Pelagibaculum spongiae: one gene and its partner. Each later gene encodes a partner of the first gene's protein in a complex. Links are inferred from orthologs where the notes say so. Each region holds a gene or a part of one and is shown on either strand. Other genes may lie near its edges.

Evidence for each region.
Region 2: the proteins of tig (region 1) and rpsG are in contact, whole or in part, in a crystal structure (PDB 3GTY), measured with the Thermotoga maritima proteins. The link is inferred for Pelagibaculum spongiae from one-to-one orthologs. Residues at the interface, in WP_004081061.1 of Thermotoga maritima: Glu122, Val124, Val129, Leu130, Tyr133, Glu188, Gly259, Ile262, Tyr263, Glu266, Ser270, Glu273, Gln274, Glu277, Arg308, Gln311, Ile312, Ser315, Tyr316, Glu325, Arg329, Arg336, Leu363, Phe366, Trp367, Arg373, Leu377, Arg381, Leu384, Glu387; in WP_004081843.1 of Thermotoga maritima: Lys34, Lys52, Lys55, Glu59, Arg62, Gln63, Glu66, Asn67, Lys69, Val71, Arg95, Ala109, Lys110, Lys111, Gly112, Arg113, Pro114, Glu117, Glu121, Ile124, Ala125, Tyr127, Asn128, Asn129, Thr130, Gly131, Lys135, Asp139, Arg142, Met143.

What each region holds. Positions count from the first base shown.
Region 1 is NZ_QDDL01000001.1:244,031-246,846, reverse strand. It holds tig (trigger factor), read left to right. Parts: upstream 1-664; coding sequence 665-1,969; downstream 1,970-2,816. Other genes in the region: clpP (ATP-dependent Clp endopeptidase proteolytic subunit ClpP), read left to right, coding at 2,170-2,799. UniProt on the Bacillus subtilis protein: Involved in protein export. Acts as a chaperone by maintaining the newly synthesized protein in an open conformation. Functions as a peptidyl-prolyl cis-trans isomerase.
Region 2 is NZ_QDDL01000009.1:171,668-175,012, reverse strand. The notes cover bases 1-2,824. They hold rpsG (30S ribosomal protein S7), read left to right. Parts: upstream 1-1,089; coding sequence 1,090-1,560; downstream 1,561-2,824. Other genes in these bases: fusA (elongation factor G), read left to right, coding at 1,573-2,824; rpsL (30S ribosomal protein S12), read left to right, coding at 657-1,031; rpoC (DNA-directed RNA polymerase subunit beta'), read left to right, coding at 1-515. Also shown: more of fusA, read left to right, coding at 2,825-3,345.

The DNA of each region.
Region 1 (2,816 bases):
AAGGGTGCTTGACGAGTAGAGGTCTCATCAGTAGACTGCGCAGCACAAATTAAGGGGTCGCCGCCAAACGGCAGTTGTGATTGCTTTTAATTAAGCGCCCGTAGCTCATCTGGATAGAGCATCGGCCTTCTAAGCCGAGGGTAGTAGGTTCGAGTCCTACCGGGCGTACCATCTTAATTTGTTAGATTTGGTGGATATAGCTCAGTTGGTAGAGCCCTGGATTGTGATTCCGGTGGTCGTGGGTTCGAACCCCATTATTCACCCCATATTTTGCAGAGTGGTTCTGCGGCGCTAAATGGGTAATATGCCGGTTTAGTTTTATAAGAGTTTCTGGTGGGTATAGCTCAGTTGGTAGAGCCCTGGATTGTGATTCCGGTGGTCGTGGGTTCGAACCCCATTACTCACCCCAGATTAAATCTTGATTAATTTTAATTAAGATTTTGTAAAAAGCGAGAGTGGTGAAATTGGTATACACGCTGGTTTTAGGTACCAGTGCCGCAAGGCGTGAGAGTTCGAGTCTCTCTTCTCGCACCATTTTTAACAGGCTAGTCGTTCTGCGACTGGCCTGTTTTTCTATTGAAAGCCTTTTTCCTATAATGCGGCACTTAATTACCGAGTTGGGCTTTAATAAGCCTTGCCGGCCGCTGTTATCGAGGTTGATTTGATGCAAGTTTCCGTAGAGACGACACAAGGTCTAGAGCGCAAGCTGACTATCCAAGTACCAGCTGAGCAAGTAAATTTAGACATTGAAAAGGAACTCCAGGGCATAGCGCGTAGCGTTAAGATAGACGGTTTCCGTCCTGGCAAAGTTCCAATGAAGATCGTTCGTAAGCGTTATGGCGCTGACGTTCGTGGTGACGTATTAGGCAAAGTTATTCAACGTAGCCTGTACGAAGCATTGGCAAAAGAATCTCTAATGCCTGCTGGCACCCCAGAGGTTGAGCCAAAGAACCTAGATGATGCGGAAACTATCGAGTTTACCGCGACTTTCGAAGTTTACCCAGAAATCGAAGTAGCTGACTTTGCAGATATCTCTGTAGAGAAAGCGACTGCTGCAGTAGTTGATTCCGATGTTGATGCAATGTTGGAAAAGGTACGTCAGCAACAAAAGAGCTGGGAAAAAGCTGATCGTGCAGCCGCTGAAGGCGATCAAGTTGTGATCGACTTTGTTGGTAGCATTGACGGTGAGGCATTCGAAGGTGGCAAAGCTGAAGGTTACGCCCTGGAGCTTGGTTCTGGCAGTATGATCCCGGGCTTTGAAGAAGGTCTGACAGGCGCTAAGGCAGGTGACGAAGTTGAGTTGAAGGTTTCCTTCCCAGCTGAGTATCACGCTAAACACTTGGCCGGTAAAGAAGCAGTATTCGCAACCAAGGTTCAGAATGTAAACGTTGCTGTTTTACCTGAATTAAATGACGAGTTTGCAACCAAGTTTGGTTTGGAAAATGCGAGCATGGACGCACTGCGCGTCGATATTCGTTCCAACATGGATCGTGAGCTGGAAAATGCTCTGAAAGGCCAGGTTAAAAACCAGGTTTTAGAGCAATTACTAGCTAAAAACAGCTTCAACGTGCCTAAGGCGTTGGTTGCTGAAGAAAAAGGTCGCTTAGCTGACCAGATGCGTCAACAGATGCAGCTGAAAGCTGAAGACGAGCTTCCAGAAGCTATGACCGGTGGTATGGAAGAGCAAGCTTCGCGTCGCGTTTCTTTAGGTTTGTTGATGGGTGAAATCATCAAGAAATTTGAAGTTAAAGCTGACGCAGACAAAGTTAAGGAAGCGGTTGAGCGTGTAGCAGCCCCTTATCAACAGTCTGAAGAGGTTGTGAAGTACTACTACCAGGACAAAGAGCGCTTGCAAGAAATTGAAGCGCTGGTACTGGAAGAACAAGTTATCGAAAAGGTTCTGGAAACAGCTACAGTAGCTGAAAAAGCCCAGAGCTTTGACGAGGTGATGAAAACTCAAGGCGAGTAATGCTTTGATTTAGTTACCAACAAAAAGGCCGGCGCAAGTCGGCCTTTTTGTTTTGAGCTGTTTGAGCCTTCGCTGCGTGGTATATCGTGGTTTCATGCAGTAAGATCAGTTGATCGGAATTATCGTGAAAACTGATCTACACTCCCGATGATAAATTTGTTTAATACGTAAGCTTACCGGGTAAAAGGAAAAAGATAATCATGGAATCCTTCTTCAAGAATCATGGTGGTATCTTGCAACAGCCAGAAAACGCGCTGGTGCCAATGGTAATCGAGCAGACCCCGCGCGGGGAGCGTTCATACGACATCTACTCTCGACTGCTGAAAGAACGAGTGATTTTTCTGGTGGGTCAGGTTGAAGATCATATGGCAAACTTAGTGGTTGCCCAGATGCTATTCCTCGAGTCAGAAAATCCAGATAAAGATATCCATCTTTACATTAATTCTCCAGGCGGCTCTGTAACTGCGGGCATGTCTATTTATGACACCATGCAGTTTGTAAAGTGTAACGTCAGTACGCTGTGCATTGGCCAGGCGGCTAGTATGGGTGCGGTATTATTGACTGCAGGTGAAAAAGGCAAGCGCCATTGTCTGCCAAATTCTCGGGTGATGATTCATCAACCATTAGGCGGTTTCCAAGGTCAGGCATCTGATTTTGAAATCCACGCTAAAGAAATTCTGTCGATAAAAGATCGCTTGAACGGGGTCTTGGCGCACCACTCAGGTCAGCCATTGGATCGCGTAGCAGCCGATACCGATCGTGATAACTTTATGAGTGCGGCGGACGCAGCAGAATATGGCTTGATTGATTCAGTTTTGACCAGTCGTTAATTGGCAAGCTATCGGTT
Region 2 (3,345 bases), on another replicon or contig:
ACATCGTTAACGAAGTACAGGATGTTTACCGTCTGCAGGGTGTTGGCATTAACGATAAGCATATCGAAGTTATCGTTCGTCAGATGCTGCGTAAAGTTGAAATCAGCGATACCGGTGATAGTAAGTTCTTGGTGGGTGAGCAAGTTGAACTGGCGAAAGTTCGTCAGGAAAACAAGTCACTTGAAGATCAGGACCGATTCCCGGCTCGTTTCAATCGCGTTCTGTTGGGTATCACTAAGGCATCATTGTCTACTGAATCCTTCATCTCGGCAGCGTCGTTCCAGGAAACTACGCGTGTTCTGACCGAAGCTGCGGTAAGCGGCAAGCGTGATAATCTGCGCGGTCTGAAAGAGAACGTTATTGTGGGTCGACTGATTCCTGCGGGTACTGGTCTGACTTATCACAAGGCGCGTCAAAAGCAACGCGAAGAAGAAAAACGTGGAAAAGAGATGCCTGGCATCAGTTCCGCAGACGTTGAGCAGGCGCTAAGTGACGCGCTTAACTCAGCGGATTAATTCAAACAAAGGCACCTTGCGTTCGTAAGGTGCCTGTTTGACTTTGAATAAAGCCCTGATACAATCCCGCGGCTTTAATTTGGCAACTGGTGCGCTTTCGCACCGATTGCTGTTGTACCTGGTAACTGGAGAAAACGATAGATGGCTACCATCAATCAGCTAGTGCGGAAGCCACGCAAGAGTAAGGCGGACAAAAGTAACGTCCCAGCTCTTGAAGCTTGCCCGCAGAAGCGTGGTGTATGTACTCGCGTATATACAACTACCCCTAAGAAGCCGAACTCAGCATTACGTAAAGTATGTCGCGTTCGTTTGACCAACGGCTATGAAGTGACTTCCTACATTGGTGGTGAAGGTCACAACTTGCAAGAGCACAGTGTTGTTCTGATCCGTGGCGGTCGTGTAAAAGATTTGCCCGGTGTTCGCTACCACACAGTACGTGGCAGCCTGGACACCGCTGGTGTAAGTGATCGACGTCAAGGTCGTTCAAAATACGGTGCTAAGCGCCCTAAGAAGTAAATTTCTGAGTAAGGCCGGATTTAATTCCGGGCGAACCTGAAGCAACAGAGTAGAGAAGATGCCTAGAAGACGAGTTGTAGCCAAACGTGAGATCTTGCCGGATCCTAAGCACGAAAGTCAGATCCTGGCAAAATTCATCAACATGGTGATGGAAGACGGAAAAAAATCCGTTGCTGAAAAGATTGTGTACGGCGCGCTGGATATTGTCGCTGATAAAAAAAGCGGTGAACCAGTAGATTCATTTACTGATGCTTTGGACAAGTTACGTCCAATGGTTGAAGTTAAGTCTCGCCGTGTTGGTGGCTCCACTTACCAGGTACCTGTGGAAGTAAGGCCTGCTCGTCGTACGGCTCTGGCTATGCGCTGGTTGGTTGACGCCGCTCGCAAGCGTGGTGAGAAGAGCATGGGTCAGCGTTTAGCTGGCGAATTGTTGGATGCCCTTGAAGGTCGTGGTTCTGCGATGAAGAAGCGTGAAGACGTGCATCGCATGGCTGAAGCTAACAAGGCATTTGCTCACTACCGCTGGTAATAGGAATCAATCATGGCTCGTACTACCCCTATTAATCGCTACCGTAACATCGGTATCTGTGCCCACGTTGATGCTGGTAAAACTACCACCACTGAACGTGTTTTGTTCTACACGGGTCTTTCTCATAAGATCGGTGAAGTGCATGACGGCGCAGCGACCATGGACTGGATGGAGCAAGAGCAGGAGCGTGGTATTACTATCACCTCGGCTGCGACTACTTGTTTCTGGCGCGGTATGAATGCTCAGTTTGACGAGCATCGCGTAAACATTATCGACACCCCCGGCCACGTTGACTTCACCATTGAAGTTGAGCGTTCGTTGCGTGTGTTAGATGGTGCTGTTGTTGTTCTGTGTGGTTCATCCGGTGTTCAGCCTCAGACTGAAACTGTATGGCGTCAGGCCAACAAGTATGAAGTTCCACGTATGGTATTCGTCAATAAGATGGACCGTACTGGCGCAGACTTCATGATGGTTGTACGTCAGATGCGTGAGCGTCTGGGTGCAAATGCTGTTCCTATGCAGCTAACTATCGGTTCTGAAGATGAGTTCAAAGGTGTTGTTGACCTGCTGAAGATGAAGGCCATTCTGTGGAATGAAGCTGATCAGGGCATGACGTTTGAATATGGCGAGATCCCTGCGGATCTGGCTGATGAATGCCAGGAAATGCACGAATACCTGGTTGAATCAGCGGCAGAAGCCACTGACGAATTGATGGAAAAATACCTTGAAGAAGGTGAGTTGTCGGAAGAGGAAATCAAAGCTGGTATTCGCAAGCGTACCTTGGCTAACGAGATTGTTCCTGTCTTCGGTGGTTCGGCATTCAAAAACAAAGGTGTTCAGGCTGTACTGGACGCTGTTATTGAATACATGCCTTCTCCAAAAGAAGTTAAGGCTATCGAAGGCTTGCTGGACGACGGTGAAACTGTCGAAACCCGCTCAGCTGACGATACTGCACCATTTGCGGCGCTGGCATTTAAAATTGCCACCGACCCGTTTGTGGGCACGCTGACTTTTGTTCGTGTTTATTCTGGTGTTGCCACTTCTGGCTCCAGTGTAATCAACTCGGTCAAAATGAAGAAAGAGCGTATCGGCCGTATGGTTCAGATGCACGCCAACAACCGTGAAGAGATTAAAGAAGCTCTGGCGGGTGATATCGTTGCACTGATCGGTATGAAAGATGTGACTACTGGCGACACCTTGTGTGATCCAGCTAATCCAATCGTTCTAGAACGCATGGAATTCCCTGAGCCAGTAATTTCTTTGGCGGTTGAGCCAAAGTCTAAACCTGACCAAGAAAAAATGGGTGTTGCACTGGGTAAATTAGCCCAGGAAGATCCATCTTTCCGCGTTCAAACGGATGAAGAAACCGGTCAAACCATCATCTCAGGTATGGGTGAATTACACCTAGATATCTTGGTTGATCGCATGCGTCGTGAGTTCAACGTTGAATGTAACGTTGGTAAGCCTCAGGTTGCCTACCGCGAAACTATCCGTAAGGCAGTTGAGTGTGAAGGCAAGTTTGTACGTCAGTCTGGTGGTCGTGGTCAGTATGGTCACGTTGTCCTGAAGATTGAGCCAAACGAGCAAGGCGCTGGTTTCGAGTTCATCAACCAGATCGTTGGTGGTTCTGTTCCTCGTGAATATATCCCAGCGGTCGCTAAGGGTTGTGAAGAGCAGTTGGAGAACGGTGTTATCGCCGGTTACCCAGTGCTTGACGTTAAAGTAACCCTGATTGACGGTTCTTACCACGATGTTGACTCTAACGAAATGGCATTTAAAGTTGCC